Regions from separate parts of the Rahnella sp. P4_A8 genome, predicted to be linked through region 1. Evidence: predicted binding sites of a transcription regulator. Region 1 holds the regulator's gene; each other region holds the start of a gene.
The links. Region 1 encodes LexA, which represses DNA repair genes until DNA is damaged. Its sites were predicted from a motif close to TNCTGTATGTACATACAGNA; they were not measured.

Region 1 (4,291 bases):
GCACCCAGACGGCGGAAAATCGGGCCAGCCGGCCAGAAATTCAGGTTGATACCGGCGGCAATATGCGGCGGTACCAGACCCTGATGATAGAGCACGTAAGACAGCAGCAGATAGTCCATGTGGCTGCGGTGGCAAGGCACATACACAATTTCCTGACCGTCCAGCGCTAACTGGCGTACACGCTCGGCATTATTAACGTTGATGCCTTTGTACAAACGGTTCCACGTCCAGCTCAGCACACGGTCAGAGAGGCGCACGGCTTCATAAGAGAAGTCAGCAGCAATCTCTTCCATCAGGGCGATGGCGTTTTGTTGGGCTTTTTCGTGGGAAATTTTCTTGCTGCGGGCTTCGTCTTCAATCGCTTTCTCAATGGCTTTTGAGGCCAGCAATTTATTGAACAAATCCTGACGTGCCGGAAGACGCGGACCAACCGCAGCCAGACGCTGACGGGAGAAATGCATCCGCGCCACACGTGCCAGTTTTTGAGCAATCGTCTTATCTGTGCCGTGTTCCGTCGCCATATAACGCAGGGAAACGGTATTGGAGAAACGGACGAAACTGTCCCGCCCCAGCCACAGCACAGCGAAAAATTTCTGGATACCGTTCAGCACGCGCAGATGCGGCGTGTCGTCCTGACCTTCACGGCCCGGTGCACGACCAAACATTACCGACACCGGCAACATCTGAATGTCTAAATCCGGATTATTGCGGTGCAAATCAAGGTAGTCGTGGAACAGCTTTACGGACTCCTGCTTCGGCGTGTAATAAGAGAATACGCGCGGGCCTTCGGCTATAAAGACATGGCTTGGTAGCAGGGTTCCGTCAATTTCCAGCGGAATAAGAGGATCAGGCAGATTCTGCGCCAGACATTGCGCACGCAACGTCAGCAAATCGGCTTTGGAATTATAAGGTAATACGTACAAAATCGGCCGCGTCGGGTCTAAATGCAACTCGGTAACCGGATCTGAAGGTATGACCTTGCTCTTTACCAGCAATGAGAGTGGTAAATTCAATAATGTGTAATAAAGTCTACGCCAACCTGACATAAAAACGTGAAGCCTCTTGTTAGCAATTTCGCCGCAAGGATACCAGAAAGATCCGTGGAGATCTGTGGTCATATAAAAGCTAAAATGCTGCAAACACTCTAAGGATCAGTACCCGAAATGGCGAACCAAGTCACCGGATTTACCCGAATTTATAAAGCGGCCGGCTATTCCTGGAAAGGATTCAAAGCGGCATGGCAAAACGAAGCGGCATTTCGCCAGGAGGCCAGCGTCGCTATCCCGTTAATTTTGCTATCTTTCTTGCTTGATGTCAGCACCATTGAACGTATCCTGCTGGTGGGATCCGTCGTGCTGGTCTGTGTCACGGAGTTGCTCAACAGCGCGGTGGAATGTGCAATAGACCGCATCGGGCCTGAGTTTCATGTGCTTTCCGGTCGCGCAAAAGATATCGGCTCTGCTGCCGTACTTCTGACCATCATATTGGCGATTTTTGTCTGGGTCAGCATCTTTTGGTCGCGATGGTTCTGATTTGGAATCTGCATTCCAGGAATCAACGTTATGCCCTGTTTTTATTCAATCTTAGGTTTTCATTGACCGTTTAGCTGTATATACTCACAGCAAGACTGTATAAACAACCAGGGGGCGGAATGAAAGCTTTAACGACCAGACAACAAGAGGTCTACGACCTTATTCGCGATCATATCTCCACCACCGGTATGCCACCAACCCGCGCAGAGATTGCATCACGTCTGGGGTTCCGTTCTCCCAATGCGGCGGAAGAGCATCTTAAAGCGCTGGCGCGTAAAGGTGTTATTGAGATTGTTTCCGGTGCATCACGCGGCATTCGTCTGCTGATGGAAGAAGAAGAAGGTTTACCGCTGATTGGCCGCGTTGCCGCCGGTGAACCGCTGCTGGCGCAGCAACATATCGAAGGGCACTATCAGATCGATCCGGCAATGTTTAAGCCGAGCGCCGATTTCCTGCTGCGTGTCAGCGGTATGTCGATGCGTGATATTGGTATCCTTGACGGCGATCTGCTGGCCGTGCATAAAACGCAAGACGTGCGTAATGGTCAGGTTGTGGTGGCCCGTATTGATGATGAGGTCACCGTGAAACGCCTGAAAAAACAAGGCAGTGTGGTGCAGTTATTGCCTGAGAACAGCGAGTTTCAGCCGATCGTGGTGGATTTGCGCGAGCAGAATTTCAGCATTGAAGGCTTAGCCGTAGGTGTTATCCGCAACGGCGACTGGATCTGACCTTCGTACTTCGAGCTATCTCTGCGTTGGCTGCCTTCGCGAACCCCGGTCACATACTTGTGTATGCTCCCGGCGTTCGCTTAGTTGCCGCCTTGATATAACGCGAATTACTCGGTCAGATATGACTAAGTCAGAAATTGCTGTGTCAGATAGACAAGACTAAAACTAATTGAATATGGATGGCGGCCGCCTCTGGCATCCATGTGAATTCAAAGAGAAATGCGTTTCTCTCATCATCGCCCCTTTCGGGGCGATGTCATTTACAGGCATAACCTGAACCTCCGGCATGAGATTCTCTATGCAACATCATTCCCTGCGACACACACTCAAAAACACCTTTTTAAGCCCTGCCGATAAAGCGCTCTGGATGCTGGCATTGCCGATGATTTTTTCCAATATCACGGTGCCGCTCCTCGGCCTGGTGGATACCGCAGTGATCGGTCATCTCGACAGCCCGGATTATCTCGGCGGCGTGGCTGTGGGTTCGATGATCACCACTTTCCTTTTTATGCTCTTACTGTTTCTGCGGATGAGTACCACCGGCATGACCGCTCAGGCGCTGGGCGCGAAAGATAATCAGCTTCTGGCGCGTGCTTTTGTACAACCCTTCCTTCTGGCTGTACTGGCGGGCGTCATTATTGTGGTATTCCGTCATCCGCTGATGGAGCTGGCGTTTCACATTGTCGGCGGCAGCCAGCCCGTGCTTGAACAGGCGAGGCTGTTTATCGAAATCCGCTGGTTCAGCGCCCCGGCTTCATTGGCGAATCTGGTGATCCTCGGGTGGTTGCTCGGCATTCAGTACGTTCGCGGGCCGGTGATTTTGCTGATTGCCGGGAATTTGCTGAATATCATTCTGGATCTGTGGCTGGTGATCGGGCTGGGCTGGAACGTGCGTGGCGCAGCCATGGCGACGGCAAGCTCCGAGTATTTCACGCTACTCATCGGGCTGTATTTCGTCTGGCGGGTGATGAAACGACGCGGTATCACCGGCGCAGAAATCACCTCCGCGTGGCGTGGTAATTTGCGCCGTCTTCTCGGGCTTAACCGCGACATCATGCTGCGCTCATTACTGTTGCAGCTTTGCTTTGCATCGCTGACCGTTCTGGGCGCGCGGCTGGGCAGCCACATTGTGGCGGTCAACGCCGTGTTGATGAACCTGCTGACATTTACCGCGTTTGCACTTGACGGTTTTGCTTATGCTATCGAAGCGCATTCCGGTGAGGCATTCGGTGCCCGCAACCGCGAAAAACTGCTGAATGTCTGGCATGCCGCGTGTCGTCAGGCCGGGCTGGTTGCGCTGTTTTTTGCTCTGATTTACGCGCTGGCGGGTGGGGCGATCATTGATGCGCTGACATCATTACCGGAATTGCGTGAGCTGGCGGACCGATATCTTGGCTGGCAAATTATACTGCCGCTGGTGGCTGTCTGGTGCTATTTGCTTGATGGCATGTTTATCGGCGCAACGCGTGGGCGGGATATGCGAAACAGCATGCTGGTGGCGGCGCTGGGGTACGGGCTGACATTGTTCACTTTACCGCTGCTGGGCAATCATGCGTTGTGGCTGGCGCTGACGGTATTCCTCGGGTTACGCGGGATTTCACTGGGCTGGATATGGCGTCGTTACTGGCGGCATGACACATGGTTTTCGTCTCCGTCGCACTGATTTTTCAGCTATTTTCAAAGAAATAAGCGCAGCTTTGTCGTTATTTCATGCTTTAGATTAATCCTAATAGTGGTTTTTATCCCTGTTTAAGGAGGATTAATCGAGATTCTCTACTAACCTTTAAAGTGTTAAGGACGAGCTGCAAGACGAAATGCAGTTCATAAAACCCAAGGTAACAGGAGATATTTTATGAATAAGGACCAAGCCGACGGTAACTGGAAGCAGTTCAAAGGGAAAGTGAAAGAACAATGGGGCAAACTGACTGATGACGACCTGACAGTGGTTGAAGGTAAACGTGATCAGTTAGTCGGTAAAATTCAGGAGCGTTACGGCTATCAAAAAGATCAGGCCGAGAAAGAGCTCAATGA
Region 2 (4,291 bases), on a different contig from region 1:
CAGGCTTACAGCACCGTCGGGCTGCGTTATGACGAAGTGAACCCCTGCACCTTTATCGAACCGACTTCGCCACATGTCGTCAGCGAACTGGAAAAACGGCCGATTGATCCGCGGGTGCTATCAGACGGATTACGTCATCTCGAACCGCTGGCGGACTGGGTGGTGGTGGAAGGCGCAGGCGGCTGGTACACACCGCTGACGGCAGATTATACCTTTGCTGACTGGGTTATCGCCGAGCAGTTGCCGGTAGTGTTAGTGGTAGGCATGCGGCTGGGTTGCATTAATCACGCCGTGCTGACGGCGCAGGCCATCACACAAAGCGGGTTGCATCTGGCGGGCTGGATAGCTAACGACGTACAGGAAACGGGGAAGCATCATCAGGCATACATGGATACGCTCACGCGTATGCTGCCTGCGCCTTTGCTGGGCGAGATCCCGTACCTGAGTGCCGGAACTGACGTTAATTTGGGACAGTATCTTCATCTTAACCGTCTCACGGCATGAGACGTCAGACGGTCAGATAATTTTTGACTAATGTATCGTCAAGCTGCGCCAGTGTGCCTTGCGCGATGTTGCGTCCGCCGTCGACCAGGCAGAACCGGTCGGCAACGCTGCGGATGAACGGCAGTTTATGACCGACCAGCAACAATGTCAGGCCGAGATCACGGTTCAGGCGGTGAATGATATTGCCCATGTTTGCCGCCATCGATGCGCTGGTGTGCTCGGTCGGTTCATCCAGAATCAGTAATTCAGGTTCCTGAACCAGCGCACGACTGATTGCCAGTTGCTGCTGCTGGCTTTCATCGAGCTCACCGGCTTTGCGCGCCCCCATCTCCTTTAATGTCGGAAACAGGTCATACACCTCTTCCGGCACGCGACGGGTCTTATTCCGGCTGGCCATCATGGCGATTTGCAGGTTTTCATCGACGCTCATCTGCGAAAAAATCTGCCGTCCCTGTGGCACATAACCGATCCCCATTTGGGCGCGGCTTTCGACCGGCAAATTCAGCAGACTTTGCGGCTCTTCGTCACGCGACTGCCAGGAGATGGCGCCGCTTTTCACCGGAAGATGCCCCATGATGCAGTTCACCAGCGTGGTTTTTCCCACGCCATTTCGCCCGATCAGGCAGGTACATTGACCGCGGTACAGTTCGAGATTGATATCCCACAGAATATGTTTTTGCCCATAATACTGATTAACTGATTTTACACTTAACATCAGACCTCCCTCCCGCACGGAGCCTTCCGCTGAACTTCATTTTGACGGCCACTGTCATATTTCTGACATTTATGTTCCGCTGTTAATGCCCCAACGCAGAATTTAATTCCGTTTGTTGACGGCTAACCTGACAGCATCAATTACAGATAAATCCCCCTTAATCAGTGATAAATGGGGTTAAGGGGCATTTCCTTGTGCTAAAAATGATTTTTCCTGCCTGAAAGCAGGGAAATTCTCATTTTTTATGGCGGGGCGAAAAAAGCAGTTCCGGCTGTCGCAACCTCCACATGCAGAGACGTTGCAACTCTCAGGCCAAGTTTGTAAAAACGGCCAGGGAAAGAGAAGTTACAGGGGTGTTAACAGGCGCGCCGCTGATGATTTCGGATTATTCATTAGCATTTCTGAGGTTTTTGAGATTACCCCATAAGGAGTAGTCCAGGCTGAACTGCACTTTGCCAGTGCCGTCTTCACTGTTTTTGGTGCAAACACATGGACAAACGTGAGCAAAAAATTCTGGTGAGATGCACTTTTGGTTTTTGCAAGAAACATCAGCCCAGAAATTTAGGCAAAATAGGCATAAATAAGGAGATAAAAAAGATAAAAAATAACTAAAAAAGACCTTTCAGACTCACCGAAGGCAAAATTCAGTTTTTTACCAACTCCCGCAGCGCGGGGCGTGCTGGGACTTATCCACTATTCCTGTGGATAACCTTGTGCATGAGAGTGAGAAAAGTTGCTACAGACGAGTCAGCATGCGGGTTCCGCTTAGTTTGCCCGTATTCGCAGCTTTTTAATGATACTGTTTTTAATCAACGAGTTAGTTAAAAGCAATACAGCCGTAATTCGTTCGTCATAGTTGTGTCAATCTTCGTCAACCTGTGGTCAGAAAATGGAGGGAATGCGGATTTTGGGAAAAAATGTCATCTGATGGTGAGAATTCTCATTCGTCATATCCTAAAAAAGTGCAGCATCGACAGCACGTTAAAACGCCAACACTTTTTATCGATTGGAAGCTGGTTTTATATACAGTATTATAGCGAAGGTAAAATCAGGGCTGGCAAAAATCGCGAAGTCTTTCATACTATTTTTCCGCAAACTGTTCACCCGTTCAGCGCGCACGGCCCTATGCATTCCCATTTCAGTCAGGTAGCCCGTCATGAGTAAAGAGTTCAAACTGCATTCCGAATTTAAACCGTCAGGTGACCAGCCTGAGGCAATACGCCGTCTGGAAGAAGGGCTGGAGAACGGACTGGCGCACCAGACATTGCTCGGGGTAACCGGTTCAGGAAAAACCTTTACCGTGGCGAATGTGATTGCGGATCTGAACCGTCCGACGATGGTGCTTGCCCCCAACAAAACGCTGGCCGCACAGTTATACGGCGAGATGAAAGAGTTCTTCCCGGAAAACGCCGTCGAATATTTCGTCTCTTACTATGACTATTATCAGCCTGAGGCGTATGTTCCGAGTTCCGATACCTTTATCGAAAAAGACGCCTCGGTGAACGAACACATTGAGCAGATGCGTCTTTCTGCCACCAAAGCGCTGCTCGAACGGCGCGATGTCATTGTGGTGGCCTCTGTTTCAGCGATTTACGGTCTGGGCGACCCGGACTTATACCTGAAAATGATGCTTCACCTGACCAAAGGGATGATTATCGATCAGCGTTCGATCCTGCGTCGTCTGGCGGAACTGCAATATGCACGCAACGATCAGGCTTTCCAGCGCAGTACTTTCCGCGTGCGTGGCGAAGTGATTGATGTGTTCCCGGCTGAATCGGACGATCTGGCGCTGCGCATTGAGTTATTTGATCAGGAAGTTGAACGCCTTTCGCTGTTTGATCCGCTGACAGGCCAGGTGCAGCATGAAGTGCCGCGTTTCACCATCTACCCGAAAACGCACTACGTCACGCCACGCGAACGTATTGTGCAGGCGATGGAAGAAATTAAAGTCGAACTGGCGGATCGCCGCAAAGTGTTGCTGGCCAACAACAAATTGCTGGAAGAACAGCGCATCAGCCAGCGTACGCAGTTTGATCTCGAAATGATGAACGAGCTGGGTTATTGCTCCGGTATCGAAAACTACTCACGTTATCTGTCTGGCCGCGGGCCGGGCGAGCCGCCGCCGACGCTGTTTGATTATTTGCCGGCTGACGGCCTGCTGATTGTCGATGAATCGCACGTCACCATTCCGCAAATCGGCGGTATGTACAAAGGCGACCGCTCGCGTAAAGAAACGCTGGTGGAATACGGTTTCCGTCTGCCTTCGGCGCTGGATAACCGCCCGATGCGTTTTGAGGAATTCGAAGCCCTGGCGCCGCAAAGTATTTATGTCTCGGCCACGCCGGGCAAATACGAGCTGGAGAAATCCGGTGACGATGTGGTCGATCAGGTCGTGCGTCCGACCGGTTTGCTGGATCCGATCATCGAAGTGCGACCGGTAACCACGCAGGTTGATGACCTGCTGTCTGAAATCCGCAAGCGTGTGGCGATTAACGAGCGTGTGCTGGTCACCACGCTCACCAAGCGTATGGCCGAGGATCTGACTGAGTATCTGGAGGAACACGGCGAGAAGGTGCGTTACCTGCACTCTGATATCGATACCGTCGAGCGCGTCGAGATTATCCGCGATTTGCGTCTGGGGGAATTTGACGTGCTGGTCGGCATCAACTTACTGCGCGAAGGGCTGGACATGCCGGAAGTGTCGCTGGTGGCGATTCTCGATGCGGACAAGGAAGGCTTCCTGCGTTCTGAACGTTCGCTTATCCAGACCATCGGCCGTGCGGCGCGTAACCTCAACGGTAAAGCGATTCTGTACGGTGATAAAATTACCAATTCAATGGCCCGCGCCATTGAAGAAACCGAACGACGTCGCGCCAAACAGGAAGCGTACAACCTCGAAAACGGCATCACGCCGATGGGGCTGAACAAGAAGATCTCCGACATCCTGCAACTCGGTCAGCCGAAAACCAAAAAGAACAAAGACAAACGCGATGCCGAAGCGGCGCAAACCTTCAAATCGCTTACGCCGAAAGCGCTGGAGCAACGCATCAAGGAGCTGGAAAGCAAGATGTA
Region 3 (4,291 bases), on a different contig from region 1:
TCACCGGCGGCACACTGCGTAACGCTATCCCGCGTGAAGCGATTGTCACCCTTGCTGTTGCTGCTGATAAAGCAGACGCGCTGAAAGCGGCAGCACAAGAATTCCTGGCAACGATTCAGTTCGAACTGTCAGCGGTAGAGAAGAAAATTGCCTTCGTGGTGGAATCGGCTGAAAGCAACGCGAAAGCGCTGACCGCAGAAACTCAGGGTAAATTCCTTGCCCTGCTGAACGCGACGCCAAACGGCGTGATCCGCATGAGTGATGACGTGAAAGGCGTGGTAGAAACCTCGCTGAACGTCGGTGTTGTCACCATGAAAGATGACGAAGTGGCGATCAACAGCCTGATCCGCTCGCTTATCGACAGCGGTAAAGAATATGTGGTCAGCATGCTCAATTCACTGAGTGAACTGGCTGGCGCGAAAAGTCTGGCAAAAGGCAGCTATCCTGGCTGGAAACCTGAGCCGAAGTCACCAGTGATGACGCTGGTGCGTGAAACTTACCAGACGCTGTTCAATAAAACTCCGAACATCATGGTGATCCACGCCGGTCTGGAATGCGGTCTGTTCAAAAAACCGTACCCGGACATGGACATGGTTTCCATCGGGCCAACCATCACCGGGCCACACTCGCCGGATGAGCAGGTGGAAATCGCCAGCGTCGAGCTGTACTGGAAACTGCTGACGGCCCTGCTGAAAGCGATTCCTGAACGCGGTTAATACTCGATCGGTCCCCTAAATCATTCGGGCTGTATCAAGGCGGCAACTGAGTAAATCCCCGGGAGCATACACAAGTATGTGACCGGGGTTTGCGAAGGCAGCCAACGCAGAGACAGTTTGAAGGATGACGGGGATTATTCCCAGGGAAGCAGAAGCTGCCGCTCGATCTGCGGATCCTGCAACGTCACATGCAATCCCACCAGCCTGACTCCCCTTCCGCCACGCCTCTGTTCCCAGGCTTCATGCGCGACCTTCAGCAGATCTTCTTTATTCAGCACCGGCCAGACGTGTTCCTGCGTGGTCTGCTGGAAATCATGGAATTTGAGTTTTACGCCCTGCCTCGCGATGCGCAGATCCGGGCTGACACGGCTTAAACGTGTTTGCAGTTCAGGATACAAACGTTCGATCAGCGACACGCATTCTTCCCAGCTGTGGATATCTTCTGCCAGTGTGCGTTCAACGCCGACCGATTTACGTAACCGCTCGGGGGAAATTTCACGTTCATCGATACCCTGACAGCGTTCCCACAGCACACGGCCAAATTTGCCAAAGCGTTTAAGCAGTTTCGCCAGATCGTAACGCTGCACATCGCCGCAGGTGATCAGCCCCTGCTCCTGCAAACGCTGAGCGGTGACTTTACCGACGCCGGGGATTTTACTCAGCGGAAGATCCTGTAAAAACGCCCCGACTTTTTCCGGCGTGATCACAAACTGACCGTTGGGCTTGTTCAGATCCGAGGCGATTTTTGCCAGAAATTTGATCGGCGCGATACCCGCAGATGCCGTCAGATTGATCTCATCGAAAATGGCCTGACGGATTTCAGCAGCGATAAGCGTTGCAGAGCCGTTGCATTGCGTCGCGTGGGAAACATCCAGATAAGCTTCATCGAGTGACAGCGGTTCGATCAATGGCGTATAACGCGCAAAGATTTCGCGGATATGGTTTGACGCTTCTTTATAGGCCTCCATTCGGCCGGGGATCACTTTCAGGTGCGGGCAAAGTTTCAGTGCCATGCCGGTGGGCATCGCGCTGTGCACGCCGAATTTGCGGGCAGGATAATTAGCGGTGCTGATAACACCACGGCGGTCACGACTGCCGCCAATGGCAATAGGAATGTCGCGCAGGGAAGGATCATCGCGCATTTCGACCGCAGCGAAAAAGCAGTCCATATCCACATGAATGATTTTACGCATAACCCTCCCCCTCAATAACTGTATAAGTATACAGTTGAATGCAGGGATGTCCAACATAGAAAATGAGGGTTAGTTTGACTTAATTAATCACCATTAATGGCAACGTAATAATTTTCCTATTCCTAAAGTCATTATTCATTATTTGGTGATTGCTAAAAATTTAATCAGTATTAATATGACAGCGTTTCCGACAGACAGTACATAAGAAGAAAATCAGTGGCGGTCTTACAGGCAGTTGAGCTGTAGACAAAATAATCAAAATTATTACCGAGCAGGACTTAGAATGATCAGAATCGCGCTGTTTCTTGCGATGCTCCTCAGTTTGCCTTTATTTACAGCAAATTACGCCGTGGCCAGCGATGCTGTCCCGGTCAACGCGGCACTAAAAAAACAATTATTGGGTGCACCTGTTTATATCCAGATCTTCAAACAGGAACGTAAACTCGAATTGTATGCTCAGCTCGACGGCGAATTTCGTCTGATCGGCAGTTATGGCATCTGCGATTTTTCCGGCGGTTTGGGAAATAAACGTCGCGAAGGCGATTTCAAAAGCCCGGAAGGTTTCTACAACGTGGATATTCACCACCTGAAACCCGACAGCCGCTTTTATCGCGCCATCAACATCGGTTTCCCCAATGCTTATGATATCTCGCAGGGTTATTCAGGTAAGTATCTGATGATCCACGGTAACTGTAAGTCTATTGGTTGCTACGCCATGACCGACGGCTATATGGACGAAATATTCACCTACGTACAGGCGGCATTCCAGTTCGGGCAACGCAATTTAAAAATTAGCATTTACCCGTTCAGGATGACCGATGCCAACATGAAGGCGCATAAAAACTCCAGCTATTACAGTTTCTGGAACCAGTTACAGCCGGGATATGCGTACTTTGAGAAACACCATCAGCCACCAAATGTCGTGGTCACTGACGGTAGATATGAAGTGCTACAACCGTTGTCCAACACCCCGCTGCCTTCACAGCTGGCGTTCGCCCCGATGAAATAATGCGAATTCACCTGGAGCAATTTTGTTCCAGGTTTCGTTCGCCGTCAGCGGTTGCGTGGCAATCACGGTGACGACATCATCCGGTGTCGTCTGCTGCTGAAAATCAATTTCCACATCCTGATCCAACAACGTTGCCTTGCCGAAAGGCGCACGCCGCGTGATCCAGTGCAAATTCGTCGAGCAATAGGCCATCACGAAATTGCCATCCGACAGCAACATGTTAAACACCCCTTTCTGCCGTAATTCATCAGCCAGCGACGCAATATAGCGAAACACCGGCGGCCAGCTTGCAGGGCGGCGCGGATAGCGTTGGGTGAGTTTGTGCAGTAACCAGCAGAAGGCGTATTCGCTGTCGGTCTGGCCCACCGGACGCAGCGTACCGGTATCGAGCTGACGATAACCACGAAGCTGACCGTTGTGCGCATAAGTCCAGTTGCGTCCCCACAGTTCGCGGGTAAACGGATGAGTATTTTCCAGCGCGACTTCACCACGGTTTGCCTGACGGATATGAGAAATCACCGCGCAGGATTTGATCGGATATTCCTGAACAAGGCGGGCAATGGGCGAATTAAAGCTTGGCGTCGGATCTTTAAAAGTACGACAGCCATTCCCTTCATAAAAGGTGATGCCCCAGCCGTCTTTATGCGGGCCGGTCCCGCCACCACGCTGCACTAATCCACTGAAACTGAAACAAATATCAGTAGGAACGTTAGCGCTCATCCCGAGCAATTCGCACATCACCAGCCTCCTTTACGGCAAAAGGCTTATGCCTTTGCCATCTCTTTTTCGATCAGAAGAATCAAAATATGAATGACTTTGATGTGGATTTCCTGCACGCGGTCAGCGAAACCAAAGTGCGGAACGCGGATTTCCACATCGGCTGAACCGTCCATTTTCCCGCCATCTTTACCGGTCAGGGTGATAACTTTCATGCCTTTAGCGCGTGCGGCTTCGATGGCTTTGATCACGTTACCGGAATTACCGGAAGTGGAAATGCCCAGCAGCACGTCGCCCTTCTGGCCTACGGCTTCCAGATAACGGGAAAAGATGTATTCGTAACCGAAATCGTTGCCGACGCAAGAGATGTGGCTGACGTCAGAAATCGCAATTGCCGGATAGCCCGGACGGTTTTCACGATAGCGGCCTGTCAGTTCTTCGGCGAAATGCATGGCATCGCAGTGTGAACCCCCGTTACCACAGGAAATCACTTTCCCACCCGCTTTGAATGAATCGGCCAGCAGCACCGCTGCACGTTGAATAGACTCAATATTTGCCGGATCGCTGATGAATTTATTCAGCGTGTCAGCAGCTTCGTTCAGTTCAGTACGGATAATATCCTGGTACATAGCAGCCTCTTTTATGTCCATTTGCAG

Region 2: the regulator LexA is predicted to act here: its motif matches at 2,231-2,250, upstream of uvrB (excinuclease ABC subunit UvrB).
Region 3: the regulator LexA is predicted to act here: its motif matches at 1,926-1,945, upstream of dinB (DNA polymerase IV).

Annotation. Positions count from the first base shown of each region.
Region 1 is NZ_JBFUHK010000008.1:24,100-28,390, forward strand. Features, by position in the region: gene plsB (glycerol-3-phosphate 1-O-acyltransferase PlsB) at 1-1,046, opposite strand, end outside; gene AC1DUO_RS06410 (diacylglycerol kinase) at 1,164-1,532, shown strand; gene lexA (transcriptional repressor LexA) at 1,652-2,260, shown strand; gene dinF (MATE family efflux transporter DinF) at 2,559-3,923, shown strand; gene AC1DUO_RS06425 (CsbD family protein) at 4,113-4,291, shown strand, end outside.
Region 2 is NZ_JBFUHK010000009.1:106,222-110,512, reverse strand. Features, by position in the region: gene bioD (dethiobiotin synthase) at 1-504, shown strand, start outside; gene AC1DUO_RS07545 (ABC transporter ATP-binding protein) at 509-1,219, opposite strand; gene uvrB (excinuclease ABC subunit UvrB) at 2,376-4,291, shown strand, end outside.
Region 3 is NZ_JBFUHK010000003.1:129,899-134,189, forward strand. Features, by position in the region: gene pepD (beta-Ala-His dipeptidase) at 1-716, shown strand, start outside; gene dinB (DNA polymerase IV) at 851-1,909, opposite strand; gene dpaA (peptidoglycan meso-diaminopimelic acid protein amidase) at 2,193-2,918, shown strand; gene AC1DUO_RS03020 (class II glutamine amidotransferase) at 2,889-3,656, opposite strand; gene lpcA (D-sedoheptulose 7-phosphate isomerase) at 3,683-4,264, opposite strand.